Regions from separate parts of the Diaphorobacter sp. J5-51 genome, predicted to be linked through region 4. Evidence: predicted binding sites of a transcription regulator. Region 4 holds the regulator's gene; each other region holds the start of a gene.
What was found. The regulator FNR, encoded in region 4, switches genes on or off when oxygen is low (the NO sensors DNR and NnrR bind a similar motif). The targets are predictions, from matches to a motif close to TTGATNNNNATCAA.
Positions count from the first base shown of each region.

Region 1: the regulator FNR is predicted to act here: its motif matches at 2,120-2,133, upstream of OX89_RS07420 (universal stress protein).
Region 2: the regulator FNR is predicted to act here: its motif matches at 2,070-2,083, upstream of OX89_RS09670 (DASS family sodium-coupled anion symporter).
Region 3: the regulator FNR is predicted to act here: its motif matches at 1,744-1,757, upstream of OX89_RS00285 (CZB domain-containing protein).

Region 1 covers NZ_JSYI01000054.1:7,026-11,031, forward strand. The annotation lists gene OX89_RS07410 (LysR family transcriptional regulator ArgP) at 28-939, shown strand; gene OX89_RS07415 (TetR/AcrR family transcriptional regulator) at 1,010-1,642, shown strand; gene OX89_RS07420 (universal stress protein) at 1,643-2,065, opposite strand; gene OX89_RS07425 (metallophosphoesterase) at 2,178-3,023, opposite strand; gene OX89_RS07430 (LysR family transcriptional regulator) at 3,040-4,006, opposite strand, start outside.
Region 2 covers NZ_JSYI01000072.1:55,201-59,206, reverse strand. The annotation lists gene OX89_RS09685 (7-cyano-7-deazaguanine/7-aminomethyl-7-deazaguanine transporter) at 1-306, opposite strand, end outside; gene OX89_RS09680 (RNA polymerase sigma-70 factor) at 653-1,516, shown strand; gene OX89_RS09675 (carboxymuconolactone decarboxylase family protein) at 1,592-2,047, shown strand; gene OX89_RS09670 (DASS family sodium-coupled anion symporter) at 2,191-3,723, shown strand; gene murB (UDP-N-acetylmuramate dehydrogenase) at 3,829-4,006, opposite strand, start outside.
Region 3 covers NZ_JSYI01000001.1:56,418-60,423, reverse strand. The annotation lists gene OX89_RS00290 (GspE/PulE family protein) at 1-1,009, shown strand, start outside; gene OX89_RS00285 (CZB domain-containing protein) at 1,140-1,664, opposite strand; gene OX89_RS00280 (LLM class flavin-dependent oxidoreductase) at 1,861-2,892, shown strand; gene gspF (type II secretion system inner membrane protein GspF) at 2,954-4,006, shown strand, end outside.
Region 4 covers NZ_JSYI01000085.1:24,741-28,746, reverse strand. The annotation lists gene hemN (oxygen-independent coproporphyrinogen III oxidase) at 1-1,379, opposite strand, end outside; gene fnr (fumarate/nitrate reduction transcriptional regulator Fnr) at 1,551-2,294, shown strand; gene OX89_RS12085 (hypothetical protein) at 2,338-2,607, opposite strand; gene OX89_RS12080 (FixH family protein) at 2,635-2,907, opposite strand; gene ccoG (cytochrome c oxidase accessory protein CcoG) at 2,950-4,006, opposite strand, start outside.

The DNA of each region.
Region 1 (4,006 bases), on a different contig from region 4:
CATCAGAATGACTAATGGATACGGACCGTGAGCACATTTGACCCCGCCGCATTGGAATGCCTGGCCGCCATCGTCGAAGAGGGCGGTTTCGAGCGCGCCGCGCGCCGCCTGAACATCACCCAGTCCGCCGTGTCGCAGCGCCTGCGTGCGCTGGAGGCGCAGGTGGGCTCGGTGCTCATCGTGCGCAGCCGGCCGCTCAAGCCCACTTCGGCCGGGCAGTTGCTGCTCAAGCACACCAAGCAGTTGCGCCTGCTGCGCGCCGACCTGGAGCGCGATCTGCAGGACCTCATGCCCAGCGGGCGCGGCGGCGGCCGCGAGGAAGAGCGCATCGCCATCGCCATCAACGCTGACAGCATCGCCACCTGGGCGGTGGACGCGCTCGGCGACCTGGTGCGCCAGCGCCTGCCGCTGGAGATCATTGCCGACGACCAGGACTTCACGCAGGAGTGGCTGCGCTCGGGCCAGGTGATGGGCTGCGTGACGACGTTGAAGAGCGCGCTGCGCGGCTGCCGCATGGTGCCGCTGGGCGCGATGCAGTACGTCGCCGTGGCCGCGCCGGAGCTGGCGCGCCGACAACTGCCGCAAGGACTCACGGCGCACAACTTCCGCGACGTGCCTTTCGTCTCGTTCAACCGCAAGGACGATATGCAGGCCGAGTTCGTCACGCGCACCTTTGGCCTGAAACGCGTGTCGCTCAGCCGCGTGTTCGTGCCCAGTTCGGAGGGCCAGGTGCGCGCCGTGGCCGCGGGCTGGGGCGTGAGCGTGGTGCCCGAGCTGCTCGCACGTCCCTGGCTGCAGCAGGGCCGGTTGGTGGACCTGGCGCCGGGCCATACGCTGCCCATCCAGCTGTACTGGCACTCATGGAACCTGGAGTCGGAAGTGCTGGATGCGCTGGCCGATGCGCTCACCAGCGCGGCGGCGCAGTACCTGTCGGCCTGACGGCACACGCGGATGGGGGTCTTTAGGGTTATCGGCCTGCGCGGGGTGAAGGCTCGCTAACATCGCCCGCATGAACACGTTGCAGCCGCCCCGTCCGTCCTTCAAGGAGCAGATGCTCCGGGCGCGCGAGGATGCCATCGTGGAGGCCGCGAGCCGCCTGCTGGGCGAAAAAGGCTTCGAGACCATGACCGTGGACGAGGTCGCCGCGGCCGTAGGCATTGCCAAGGCCAGCCTGTACAAACACTTTGCCGGCAAGGACGACCTGTGCTCGGCCGCCATGGTGCATGTAGTGGAGCGCCTGCAGCGCTTTCTGGCGGCGCTGCCGGCCGAACTGGGCGCCATGCAGCGCCTGCACGCGCTGCTGTGCTGGACGCTGCAGTTGCAACTGGCCGACGAGGTGCCGCTGCTGCCCAGCCGCAACTCCGCGCTGGCCCAGGCGCTGCGCGCCTGCGACGCCTACCGGGCATCGATGCAGGAGGTGCATGCCTGCATCCTCGGCTGGATCGTCGAGGCGCAGGCCCAGGGACAGCTGCGGCGCGAGTTGCCGCCCGATGTGATCTTGTGTGCGCTGCTGGCGCGCAATGCCGATCCCATGCTCGGCATGCTGCGCGACCGCGGCTATGCGGACGAGTGCATCATCGACTGGGCCGCGGACACCTGCCTGAGCGGCCTGGCGAGCGGCCCCGCCATGCGGGTGGCCTGATCAGCGCACCAGCAGTACCGGCACCTGGCAGTTGGCCAGCACCTGCGTGCTGACCGAGCCCATCACCAGCTTGCCCAGCGAGCCGTGGCCGTGCGTGCCCATGACGATCAGGTCGTACTTGCCGGACTCGGCCACCTTGGCGATGGTCTCGCCCGCCGGGCCCACCTTGGTCATGGTCTTGAGCTGCACGCCATGACGCGCCATGAACTTCACGACGGGCGACAGCACCTTTTCGCCTTCCTCAGCGTGGTACTTGTCCACGACTTCCTTGCCGAGCGCGGCGCGCGCGCGGGGAGGCAACTGGGGCTGCACGGTGATGGCCGTGTAGGTGTGCGAGCTGCCCAGCATCTCGTCGTGAGCGGCTAGGTAGGCCAGCATTTTCTTGGTGTAGATGCTGCCGTCGACAGCAAGCAGGATGTTCATTCGAAGTGCTCCGGAAACGAGAAATCAGACTAATCCGCGCTGGCGCCTGTTGTCTTGACTTCAGTCATATTTTTGATGCGGTGCGCGGTGGCGGGCGCAGGGCCCGCACGCATCATACGGTGAGCACGCAGTGCGGCTGAAAGGTTGCCTGCTCCCCCTTGCGGGCATAGCCCAGCGGGTTGGCCACTATGCGGCAGCTCCAGGGCGTGCCGTCCACGCGGGCCCCGCGCACCAGGTAGTCGCTGGGGGCATGCAGATGGCCGTGCAGCCACAGCTGGGCGTGGGGCAGGCAGTCGTCCAGCGCATTGCAAAACCCCGCTGTGCCCGGCACCAGGCCGTAGCGCGGATCGGCGCTGAGCAGACTGGGCGCGAAGTGCGTGACGGCCACCGTCGTGCCCGCAAAGGGCTGTGCGAGCGCGTTGCGTAACCAAGACTGGCAAACCAGGGCCTGTTCGCGCAACTCGGCGGCCAGGAAGGGCACACCCTGGCGGGTGCTGCCAGTCTTGGAGAGATAGAAATTGGCCGCGCGGAACGCCTTCTCGCGCCGCTGCAGTCGCTGGCCCGGGTCGGTGATCGCCGCGTGGTCGGCCAGCGCGTCGAAGTCGCTCCACAGCGTCGTTCCAACGAAGCGGACCCCCTGCAGCACCATGCTCTCACGCTCCAGCCAGATCAGCCCCAGCCGGTCGCAGATGCGGCGCAGGCGCGCATGCGCGGCGTCGAAGTCCTGCATGTCGTATTCATGGTTGCCAGGGACGAAGACCACTGGCGTGGGCCATCCGGCGTACTGCGGCAGAGGGGAGAAGCGCGCCAGGCCGAAGTCGTCGTCCGACAGCAGCGAGCCGGCCTGGTAAGAGCCGATGTCGCCGGCCAACACCAGGACATCGGCGCCAACGGCGGGGCTGGGGGTGAAATGCGGGTGGGCTTCCAGGTGCAGGTCGGACAGCAGTTGCAGCTTCATGGGTGAGTGGGTGGGGTCAATCCTGGCGGTGGATGGGGGCGGGCGTGTTGCGCGCGGCGCGCGCAATCGCCTCGCGCAGCCAGCGGTGGGCGGGGTCGTGGTTGCGCCGGCGGTGCCACAGTGCGTCCACGTGCACGGGCGGCAGCGTCATGGGCAGCGGGCGCCACACCAGTTCGTCGCGCACGCTGGCCACGCCGACGAAGTGGCGCGGCAGCACGGTGAGCAGGTCCGTGGTGGCCACCACCCGTCCCGCGGTGAAGAACTGGTTCACGGTAAGCACGATGCGGCGTTCACGTCCCAACGCGGCCAATGCCCCGTCGATGAAGCCGAAGGGCTTGCCCGAGAAGCTCACCAGCAGGTGGCGCGCGGCGCAGTACAGGTCCAGCGTCATCGGCACGGCGGCCAGCGGGTGGTCCGCGCGCATCACGCACACGTACTGGCCATCGTAGAGGCGGGTGCTTTCGTGCGCCACCACGTTGTCCGACTGCGCCCGCGCCGTGAGGTCGGCCAGCACGGCGGGGAAGTAGCCCACGGCCATGTCGGCGCTCTCGTCGTCCAGCAGGCGGCGCGGGTCGCGCGTGGTCAGCGGCACCACGCGCAGCGAGACGCCGGGGGCCTCGCGTTCCACGATCTCGATGAGTGGCGGGATCAGCGTGGCACCCGTGGCGTCGGCCATCGCCAGAACGAAGGTCGTCTGAGCGGACGCCGGGTCAAAGCGCCCGGGGGAAAGTGTCTCCTGCAACTGTGCCAATGCGTGCCGTACGGCGGGCCACAGGGCCAGTGCCCGCGGCGTGGGCTCCACGCCGTGGCCGCGCCGCGTGACCAGCTCGTCGCCCAGCACCTCGCGCAGCCGGCGCAGTGCGTTGCTCACGGCGGGCTGTGTGATGGCCAGTTTCTCGGCGGCGCGGGTCAGGTTGCGCTCGGCCATGACCTCGTCAAAGACGCGCAGCAGATTGAGATCCAGCGTGCGAAAGTTCAATGGC
Region 2 (4,006 bases), on a different contig from region 4:
CAGCGCGGCCCAGCCGTTGAAGCGGCCGTCATGGAACAGCACGCCCACCACGTAAGAGGCCACCAGCGCCGGCAGCATGGCGCGGGTGATGACGCGGCGCGCCTCGGCCTTGCCGATGAGCCGCACCGTCAGGTCGGTGGCCAGAAAGATGAACGGGAAGCTGAACGCCCCCCAGGTGCTGTGAAAGCCCAGCAAATTGATGGGCAGTTGCACCAGGTAGTTGCTGGCGATGACGATGGCGATATGGAACGCCACCAAGAGGGAGAGGTACAACGGCACGCGCGATGGTGCCTTCAGCGAGGTCATGGCAGTCCTTTTTGGATGGAACCTCTGCAATACCTGTAGGGATCAGCACACGGCGAATCGGGATGGGACGCGAAGCGCAAACCACAGCGGTGGCAGGGCCACCCCAAGGATTTGCATCGACGCAGGCCGTCAAGCCCACAGATGCGTGCGGCGCTACAGGTGTTGCGGAGGTTCCTGGATGGGGGCGAGGGAACCCATGGTGGCAACAGAGCCGGGGCGAGATTGTAGGCACATTTGCGCATCCCACCCGCGCACAGGGGTGCGCCGCGTATTTTTTTCAAGGCACCCGTCACACAATGCATGCGCCGCACGTCTTAGGGGCATGAACGCGACAACCTCACTCGCCATGGACCAGCACCTCGCCGCCTTTCAGCAGCACCGCCCACGCCTGGCGGGCGTGGCCTACCGCATGCTGGGCAGCCGCACCGATGCCGAGGACGTGCTGCAGGATGCCTGGCTGCGTTGGCAGGCGGCGGCCCTGGAGCGCGTGCAGACGGCCGAGGCCTGGCTGATCACCACCGTCACCCGGCTGTGCGTGGACCGGCTGCGCGCCGCGCGCATCGAACGCACGGCCTATGACGGGCCCTGGCTGCCGGAACCGTGGATCGCCGGCGACAGCGCCCCGGCCGCCGATGCACGCGCCGAACTGGCCAGCGACCTGTCCGTCGCGCTGCTCGTGGTGCTGGAGCGCCTCACGCCCGACGAGCGCGCCGCCTTCCTGCTGCACGACGTGTTCGACAGCGACTACCCCGAGGTGGCGAGCGTGCTGGGCAAGAGCGAGGCCGCCTGCCGCCAGCTGGTGCACCGTGCGCGCACCCAGGTGCGCCAGCGCAGGGCGCGCTTCACGGCCACACCCGAGGCGTCGCGTGCGCTGGTGGAGCGCTTCGTGCAGGCCATGCGCACGCAGGACCATGCGGCGCTGCTGGCGCTGTTCGCCGAGGATGCGCAGTGGACCGCCGACGGCGGCGGCAAGGTGCGCGCGGCCGCCAAGCTGCTGCACGGGCCGCGTGCGATCGCACGCCTGGCCGCGTCGGTGTGGCGCCTCTACCTGAGCCACCAGACCATGGAGGCGATGGACGTCAACGGCGGCCCCGGGCTGCTGCTGCGCGACGCGGGCGGCGTGCGCGCCGTCATGGCCTTCGAGACCGACGGCGTACACATCCACGCGGTGTATTCCGTCCTCAACCCCGACAAGCTGCGCGGCCTGTAGGCCTGCGCGCTTCGCCCGGCACCGTCTGCGCGGCGGCGCCGCGTTCACCCCTTTCCCCCCTGCAAGGGGCCTTCCATGTCCTCAGCCCCCCGCATCAACCTCCCTCGCCACGCCGCAAGCTATGCCGCCATGTACGGCCTGCAAAAACACGTCGATGCGGGGCAACTACCCGTGCAGTTGCACGAGCTGGTGAAGATGCGCGCCTCGCAAATCAATGGCTGCGCGTTCTGCATCGACATGCACGCCCGCGAGGCGCGCGAGCATGGCGAAAGCGACCGGCGGCTGCACCTGCTCAGCGCCTGGCGCGAGAGCGGCGTGTTCGATGCGCGCGAATGTGCCGCACTGGCCTGGACCGAGGCCCTCACGCGCCTGGAGCAGTCGCAGGTGCCCGACGCCGTGTACGACGAGGTGCGCGCGCAGTTCAGCGAAGCGGAGATCGTGGAGCTGTCGATGGCCATCGTCACGATCAATGGCTGGAACCGGCTCAATGTAGCGTTCCGCACCCCGCCCGGGCGCTACACGCCGGCGTGAACTGGCGCCGCAGACGGCAACCTTGACCCAAGTCATGCACGTGCGACGGAGGCGGCCGCCCTGCCCGCCAGGCATGGGGGCAGCGGCGCACAATGACTGCAAGCCCTGGCCAGGCTGGGGCACTGCAAGGAAAGGAAGCTGCCATGACGTCATCCCCGGCCTCCGCGCTGCCCTCGTCGCCCGCACCCGCGGGCGGCTCCACACTCACCCAACGTGCCGGCCTGTGGGTGGCCATCGCCGTGCTGCTGCTCATTGCCTTCATGCCCGCGCTGCCGGGCCTGCCGCAGGCCGGGCAGATGATGCTGGCCGTCCTCGCGTTCGCGGTGATCCTGTGGATGACCGAGGCGCTGGACTATGCGGTGAGCGCCGTCGTCATCGGCGCGCTGATGATCGTCCTGCTGGCCATCAGCCCCGTGCCAGGCAAGGAGGCGGCAGGCGCCATGATGGGCACGCGCGCCGCGCTGCCCTATGCCCTGGGGGGCTTCAGCAACAGCGCCGTGGTGCTGGTGGCGGCCGCCTGCTTCATCGCCGCGGCCATGACGGCCACGCAGTTGGACAAGCGCATCGCGCTGCAGGTGCTCTCGTACGTGCCCGCGCGCGCCAACCACGTGGCGATGGGCGCGATCCTGGTGGGCTTTCTGCTGTCGTTCATCGTGCCCAGCGCCACGGCACGTGTGGCCTGCCTCATGCCGATCATGCTGGGCTTTCTGTCTGCCTTCGGCGCGGACCGGCGCAGTAAGTTCGCAGCCCTGGTGGTGATCACCGCCGCGCAAACCGCCAGCGTATGGAACATCGGCATCAAGACGGCCGCCGCACAGAACATGGTGGCCATCGGCTTCATTGAAAAGCAGTTCGGCCAGACCATCACCTGGGGCGAGTGGTTCGTGGCTGGCGCGCCGTATTCCCTCGTGCTGACCTTTGCGCTGTACTTCATCATGACGCGCATGCTCAAGCCCGAGATGGACCACATCGCCGGTGGGCGCGAGGCCATCCAGCGCCAGTTGACAGAACTGGGCGCCATGACCGCCAACCAGTGGAAGCTGCTGGGCATCATGCTGGTGCTGCTGGGCTTCTGGGCTACCGAGGGCGTGCTGCACGACGTGGACACCACCACCTCCACCATCGTAGCCATCGCACTGATGCTGCTGCCGCGCCTGGGCGTGATGGGCTGGAAGGAGTCGCAAAGGGGCTTTCCCTGGGGCACGGTGCTGCTGTTCGCCGTGGGCATCGCCATGGGTGCGGCCCTGCTCAAGACCGAGGCCGCGCCCTGGCTGGCCCGCCTGATCGTGGACAACCTGGGCCTGGCCAACGCCACGGCATTTGCCATCTTCATGCTGCTGGCCCTGTTCCTGATCGTGATCCACCTGGGTTTTGCCAGCGCCACAGGCCTGGCCTCCACCATGATTCCGATCATCATCAGCGTGCTGCAGGCGGTGCAGACGCCGGGCATCAACCCCATCGGCATGACCATGCTGCTGCAGTTCGTGGTCAGCATCGGCTTCATCCTGCCGGTGAACTCGCCCCAGGGCATGCTGGCCTACGGCACCGACACCTTCGACATCAAGGACTATGTGCGCACGGGCCTGGTGCTCACCGCCGTGGCCATCGCGCTGCTGGTGGTGTTTGCGCTGACCTACTGGCCCTGGATGGGCTACATGACCCTGCCGGCGCGCTGAGGCCCCTTCGCCGGCCTGTGGCCCATGCGATTACAGGCATTTTTGGCCTGCAGCCCTTTACTGATAAGCGGTAGCAGCTATCAAAAGGTTAGCATCTACCGGCTGCTAGACCACCACCGGCTCCGGCTCCAGCCGGATGCCGAAGCGCTCGTACACGCTGGTCTGGATGGCGCGCGCCAGCGTCATCACCTCGCCGCCGGTCACGCTGTCGTCGGGCGTGCCGCGGTTGACCAGCACCAGCGCCTGCTTGTCGTACACGCCGGCCTTGCCCACCGTCTTGCCC
Region 3 (4,006 bases), on a different contig from region 4:
CATCGAGCCCTACGAGCGCCACTCCAGCGTGCGCTTTCGCGTGGACGGCACGCTGCGCGAGGTGGTGCAGCCCAACCGCGCGCTGCACGCCGCGCTGATCAGCCGCCTGAAGATCATGGCGGACCTGGACATCTCCGAAAAGCGCCTGCCGCAGGACGGGCGCATCAGCCTGCGCCTGGGCACCCGCGCCGTCGACGTGCGCGTGTCCACCCTACCCAACGCCCATGGCGAGCGCGCCGTGCTGCGCCTCTTGGACAAGAGCGAGAGCAAGCTGAACCTGGAGGCCGTGGGCATGCAGGGCGAGGTGCTGGCGCGGCTGGCGCACCTGATCCAGCAGCCGCACGGCATCATCCTCGTGACCGGCCCCACGGGCTCGGGCAAGACCACCACGCTGTACGCGGCGCTGGCGCGGCTGGACGCCGCGCGCAGCAACATCATGACGGTGGAAGACCCCATCGAGTACGAGCTGCCCGGGGTGGGCCAGACGCAGGTCAACGCCAAGATCGACCTGACGTTTGCCAAGGCCCTGCGCGCCATCCTGCGCCAGGACCCCGACGTGATCATGATCGGCGAGATCCGCGACTTCGAGACCGCGCAGATCGCCATCCAGGCCTCGCTCACCGGCCACTTGGTGCTGGCCACGCTCCACACCAACGACGCGGCCAGCGCCATCACGCGCCTGACCGACATGGGAGTGGAGCCGTTCCTGCTGTCCTCGTCGCTGCTGGGGGTGCTGGCGCAGCGCCTGGTGCGCAAATATTGCGGCGAGTGCCACGGCGCAGGCTGCGACCACTGCGGCCATACCGGCTACGCGGGGCGCACCGGCGTGTTCGAGCTGCTGGTAGTGGACGACGCCATCCGCGCACAGATCCACAACCAGGCCCCGGAGGCCGAGGTGCGTACCCAGGCCCTGGCCGGCGGCATGACCCTGATGCGCGACGATGGCGAGCGGCTGATCCACGCCGGCATCACCAGCCGCGAGGAAGTGCTGCGCGTCACGCGCGACTGAGCGGACAGGCCGCAGCGGCGCATTTCATAAACAGGAGCGCGGCGCGCTTGCCAAGACTGGGTTTTCAATACAAATTGCATTGAAAACCATTACAGACAAGCGCTAGTAGCTCCTATACCAATAGCGCATTTCAGCGTTCACCTGCGGCCATCGGATGGGGAGGACGCTTCCCGTGGTCCAGCCCGCGCTGCAGCTCCTTGAGCAGCAGCACCACCTGGCGCGACGCATGCTGGCAGCTCTTGAACGCCTGCTCGGCCCGCAATTGATCGCCCTGCGCCAGATGCGTCAGCAGCACAGCCGCCTGGTGGTGAAAGTACTGGTGGCGGCGCATCAGCATGTCGAAAGCAGGAAAGTGCCCCAGCGCCACGCGCCCGCTGCCGTGCAGCCAGCGGCCCAGCTCGGAACAGGTGTCGTCCACCACCGTTTCGGGACGCAGCTGTTCGTCGCGCGCGCCCGCCAGCGCTTGGGCCAGCCAGGGCAGCCAGCGTTCGTGCATGACGATGGCAGCCTCGATGTCGAACGCCGCCAGGAGCCGCGAAGCCTCTTCGTCGTACAGCACCAGCGCGCTGGCCTCGCTCGCAGGCAGCGAAGTCCAGTCCTCAGGCGCGGCCAGGCCGTCGGCACGCGGCTGAAACAAACGGCTGAAGAACCCCATAGACACCCCCCGCACGCCCCGTGCATCACTTCCTGGCAGCGTCGCACAGGACGCCAAAAGTGACAATATGTTTCGTGTGTTGATTTAAAACAAATTCAGTATATCAATAGCAAAACGCTATGCATCATGCGGGGACCACTGCACCACCATACCCGCGGCGCAGCACGGATTTCACCCGCTGCCCACAATCGGTGCCATGACCACACATTCCCTGCCTTTACTTTCCATGCTTGATCTCGTGGCCGTGCGCGAGGGCGGCACCGTGGCCCAGGCACTGCAGGTCGCCTTGCAGACGGCGCAGCATGCGGAGGCGCTGGGCTTCAAGCGCTACTGGCTGGCCGAGCACCACAACATGCCGGGCATCGCCAGCTCTGCCACGGCCGTGCTGGTGGGCCACGTGGCCGGGGCCACGCGGTCCATCCGCGTGGGCTCGGGCGGCATCATGCTGCCCAACCATGCGCCGCTGGTGGTGGCCGAGGCCTTCGGCACGCTGGCCGAGCTCTACCCCGGCCGCATCGACCTGGGGTTGGGCCGCGCACCCGGCACCGACGGCGCCACCATGCGTGCCCTGCGCCGCGACCGCGTGGAGACCGAGGCCGACTTCCCCCGCGACGTGGCCGAGCTGCAGCAGCTCTTGGCGCCCGCGCAGCCGGGCCAGCGCATCACCGCCGTGCCGGGCGCCGGCACGCAGGTGCCCCTCTGGCTGCTGGGCTCCAGCCTGTTCTCGGCGCAGCTGGCGGCGCAGATGGGCCTGCCCTACGCCTTCGCCTCGCACTTCGCACCGCGCATGCTGCACGCGGCCATCGACATCTACCGCCGGCTGTTCCGCCCCTCGCCGGCCTGCGCCAAGCCCTACGTGGTGATCGGCGTACCCGTCATCGCCGCACCCACCGATGACGAGGCGCAGTACCTGGCCAGCAGCACCTACCAGCGCGTGCTGGGCATCCTCACCGGCCAGCGCGGACTGCTGCAGCCGCCCGTGGAGGGTTATCTGCAGAGCCTCGCGCCGCAGGAGCGCGCCGCCGTGGCCGACTTCCTCGCGGTCGGCGTGGTCGGTGGCCCGCAGACCGTGCGCGCGGGCCTGCAGGCGCTGGTGGCCGCCACGCAGGCCAACGAATTCATGCTGGTGAGCGACGTGTACGACCCGGCGCTGCGCCTGCGCTCGCTGGAGATCACCGCCCAGGCGCACGCGGCACTGTCACCCGCAGCGGCTACCATGGCGGGCTGAACGGGTCGACTGCGGCCCGCCCAGTTTGCCCCTGCTCGCCCACCGCCGCTGACTTTCCCGCATGCCCGCCTATTCCTTCGAAGCCCTGGACGCCCAAGGCCATGTGCGCCGCGGCACCCTGGAGGCCGACAGCCCCAAGGCCGCCCGCAGCCTGCTGCGCGCCCAGGCCCTGGTGCCCCTGGATGTGGAGGCGCTGGCCGCTGGCACCGCCCCCGGAACACCCCCCACGCTGGCGCAGCGGCTGTTCACGCGGCCGGTGTTCAACGCCACGGGGCTGGGCGTGTGGACGCGGCAGCTCGCCGGGCTGGTGGGCTCGGGCCTGCCGCTGGAGCGTGCGCTGACCGCGCTCGCCGAAGAGGCGGACGACGAGCGCCAGCGCCACCTGCTGGCCGCGCTGCGCGCCGAGGTCAACGCCGGCTCCACCTTCGCACGCGCGCTGGCGCAGCACCCGCGCGAGTTCTCCGACATCTACTGCGCCGTGATCGGCGCGGGCGAGTCCAGCGGCGGCCTGGCCGAAGTGCTGGACAGCCTGGCGGACGATCTGGAGCAGCGCCAGGCCTTGCGCGCCAAGCTCATCGGCGCCGCGCTGTACCCGGCCATCGTCACCGTGATCGCGATCGTCATCGTGCTGTTCCTGGTGGGCTACGTGGTACCGCAGGTGGCCAGCGTATTCGCGGGCACTAAGCGCGCCCTGCCCTTCCTCACGGTGGCCATGCTGGCCTTGAGCGACGTGGTGCGCAACTACGGCTGGGCGTTGCTGGGCGGGCTGGTCCTGCTGGCGTTCGGCGCCCGCGCCGCGCTGGCCCAGCCGCGGCTGCGCGAGAAATTCGACGCCGCCTGGTTGCGCCTGCCGCTCGTCGGCAAGCTGGCGCGCGGCTACAACGCGGCGCGTTTCGCCGGCACATTGGCCATGCTGGCAGGCGCGGGCGTGCCCATTCTCAAGGCGCTGCAGGCCGCGGCCGAGACGCTGAACAACCGCGCCCTGCGCGCGGACGCACTCGACGCGCTGGTGCTGGTGCGCGAGGGCGCGCCGCTGGCCTCGGCACTGGCGCAGAAAAAGCGGTTCCCCGGCCTGGTGGCCATGTTCGCGCGGCTGGGCGAACAGACGGGCCAG
Region 4 (4,006 bases):
ATAATCCGGGAAAAGCGAGCGCGGTTGCGGTCAGCCTGTAGATACTTGTCGAACACCATGGCCACGCCGCGCACGAAATACCACCCCATGGGCGTAACTTCAACGCCCTCATCACTGATTTTCACCAAGCCCTGAGCCGCCATTTCTTGCAGTTGCTGTAATTCCGCATCGAAATAACTGCGGAAATCAATCAGCCAAGACTGTTCCAACGGCTCAAACAGCAACTCACCTTGGCACATCAACGCCATGATGACTGCGCGACGCACCAAGTCGTCCTTGGTCAACGCCAGCCCGCGCACCACAGGCAAATGCCCCTGGTTAATGCAGTCGTAATACTCGTCCAGCGTTTTCACGTTTTGGCTGTAAGTAGCGCCCACGCGCCCGATGGCAGAAACGCCCAGACCAATCAGGTCGCAATCGGGCTGCGTGCTATAGCCTTGGAAGTTGCGGTGCAGCCTGCCTTGCCGCTTGGCCACCGCCAGCGCATCGTCTGGCAGCGCAAAATGGTCCATGCCCACGTAGACGTAGCCGGCTTCTTGGAACACATCAAGTGACCGGGCCAACATGGACACCTTGGCCGAAGCCATGGGCAACTCGGCCGTGATGATGCGTCGCTGCGATTTGAAGCGTTCTGGCAAGTGAGCGTACGCATACAGCGCGATCCGGTCTGGCCGCAGCTCGGCTACCTGCTCCAAGGTGCGATCAAACGACTCCGGTGTCTGGCGCGGCAGCCCGTAGATCAAATCCACGTTCACCGATTCAAACCCGAGCTTCCGAGCCGCATCGACCAACGCGAACACCTTTTCGGCAGGCTGAATGCGGTGCACGGCCTTTTGTACTTCAGGGTCGAAATCCTGCACGCCAAAGCTCAGGCGATTGAAACCCAGCTCCGCCAACAATCCCAGCCGCGCTTCATCCACGGTCCGAGGGTCCACTTCTATGGAGTACTCCCCCCCCGGAACGAGGACGAAACTGCGCCTCAGCATGCCCATCAGTTCGCGCAAACCGTCATCCGTCAGAAAAGTAGGCGTGCCTCCGCCGAAATGCAGCTGGCTCACATGCTGACCCACACCGCAGTGCGCCGTATGCAGGTCGATTTCACGGCTGAGGTAACGCAAGTAGACCTCTGCCCGCTCTGGATGCCGAGTAATGATCTTGTTACACGCGCAGTAATAGCACAGCGATTCACAAAACGGGATGTGGACATAAAGCGACAAAGGCATCGCCTTGGCTACCGAACCCACGCGACGCTGCTGCAGCGCAAGAATGTATTCCCGCTCTCCAAAGGCTTCGACAAAGCGATCAGCAGTCGGATAAGAGGTGTAGCGCGGCCCTGGAACGTCAAAGCGACGCAGGAGCTCTGTTGTAACAACGGTCATGACGGGATTCCTTGCACTTTCACATCACTGTGCCGTAGAGTCCCCCATGAGTCCTTGACGTTGATCAAGCGCCCATAAGGTCCTTGTGGCGACAATTTGACTTCGGCTCAAAGTCGTCCAACGGCCTACGGCATTCCATGTCTCCCAGCCGTTCAGAGGTAAGCTCAAGCCATGAACAGGGTTCCCATGCATACGAATCTCCAGACCATCAAAGTTGCCTGCTCAAACTGCAATCTGCGTGAGCTGTGCATGCCCGTGGGTCTGGACGACCAGCAACTCAAGCGCATCGATGACATTGTTGCTGTACGACGCAAGATCAAGCGTGGCGGCACGCTTTTCCGGAACGGTGAACCCTTCACATCCCTTTTTGCCATCCGCACCGGATTCTTCAAGACCTGTGTCGCCACCGAAGACGGTCGCGACCAAGTGACGGGTTTTCAAATGGCGGGCGAGATCATCGGCCTGGATGGCATCGTGAGCGACCGTCACACTTGCGATGCGGTAGCGCTTGAAGACGCCGAAGTATGCGTCATGCCTTTCGATCGTATTGAAGAGTTGTCGCGCGAAGTAACGGCACTACAGCACCATGTGCACAAGATCATGAGCCGCGAGATTGTTCGCGAGCATGGGGTCATGCTGTTGCTGGGGAGTATGCGTGCCGAGGAACGCCTTGCCGCATTCCTGTTGAATCTCGTACAACGCTTGCATGCCCGGGGTTTCTCACAATCCGAATTGGTGCTGCGCATGACACGCGAAGAGATCGGCAGCTACCTGGGATTGAAACTGGAAACCGTCAGCCGCACGTTTTCCAAGTTCGTGGAAGAAGGCATTGTCGAAGTCAAGCAGCGCCACGTGCGCATACTGGATACGGATGCGCTCAAGGGCATCGTGAACAGCCAGCAGGCCTGCCACTAAGGCAGACTCAGGGACAGGCTCAGGGACAGGCTCAGGGACAGGCTCAGGCGGTCGGGTCGTCGTCGCCCGGCACCTGGTCGCGGTTCAGCTCCCGCGACGACATCGCCAGCAGCGCGGTCAGCGCGCCAGAGCCCATGGACACCGCCCAGAACACAAAGAACGCCACGGTATAGACGCCCAGGCGCGACAGCGCCAGCGGCTGGCCAAACCAGTGCAGGTCCTCCGGGTCCACCATGGCAAACACCAGCATCTCCAGCACGCACGCCGTCAAAAAGGCGGGCCAGACAATCCACATCAGTCGTTGCGTCCACATGCTTGCGGTCTCCTGCCGGGGGCGCGCTCAGCGCGGCTGGTCCTGCACGGGCGTGGCCGCGTGGTTGCGGCCCTTCATGGCCGGGGCCAGGCTTTTTTCGGGGTTTTCGAGCGTCTTGTTGATCTCGATACCCTGGCGGTAATAGTCCTCGGCCACCACCGGGTCGGGCCGCGACACGGCCAGCCACAGGGTGACAAAGCCCGCAATGATGACGATGACCGGCCCGGCAATGACGAGCCAGACATGGCCAAACTTCCACCACGGCTCAGGCGTGGTCTCCAGAGTAGGGCTTGCAGGCATGGCGGGGTGAACTCCTGGTAATCAGTGGCAAAAAAAACAGGCTCAGCGCGGCACCAGGAACACGGACTTTTCCGTCACATGGGCGGCGCTGCCCAGGGCCTGCACATCAAACTGCACCGCGTGCGAGCCCGGCGGCACCGTGCCATACGGTATCTGCAGCCGCACCGCCACCCAGCGGGACTCGGCGGCGGCAATCTCGACCTCGGCGTCCGAGGCCACAGCGAGCCCCTCAAGCCCGCGTGCGCTGATGCGGTAGCGCTGGGGGCCTTCGGTGGCATTCATGATCTGCAGCCGGTAAATGTTCTCCAGCTTGCCACCTGCCACGATGCGCGAGAGCGCAGCGCGGTCCCGCACCACGTCCACCTTCAGCGGTGTGCGCGTGACCAGGCTGGCCAGCATGGCCACGCACAGCGCCACCAGCACGGCGGTGTAGATCAGCACGCGGGGCCGCAGCACGCGCCGCAGCATCTGCGACTGGCTCCAGCGCTTGGCCACACCGTTCTGCGTAGAAAAACGGATCAGCCCGCGCGGGTACTGCATCTTGTCCATCACGGTGTTGCAGGCATCCACGCACAGGCCGCAGCCAATGCACTCGTACTGCAGGCCATCGCGGATGTCGATGCCCACGGGGCAGACCTGCACGCACAGCGTGCAGTCGATGCAGTCGCCCAGCCCCTGGGCCTTGTAGTCGATGTCCTTCTTGCGCGGGGCTCGGGGCTCGCCGCGCTCGGGGTCGTAGCTGACGATCAGGGTGTCGCGGTCGAACATGGCGCTTTGAAAGCGCGCATAGGGGCACATGTGCTTGCAGACCTGCTCACGCATGTAGCCCGCGTTGCCGTAAGTGGCAAAGCCGTAGAACAGCACCCAGAAGATCTGCCAGCCGCCCTGCAAGGCCAGCAGCTCGGCGCCCAGCTCGCGGATGGGCACGAAGTAGCCCACGAAGGTGAAGCCCGTCCACAGCGCCACCGCAATCCACACCACCTGCTTGAGGAATTTCTTGCGGATTTTTTCAAAGGTCCAGGGGCCATGGTCCAGGCGCAGGCGGGCACTGCGATCGCCTTCGATCTTGTGCTCGATCCACATGAACATTTCGGTATAG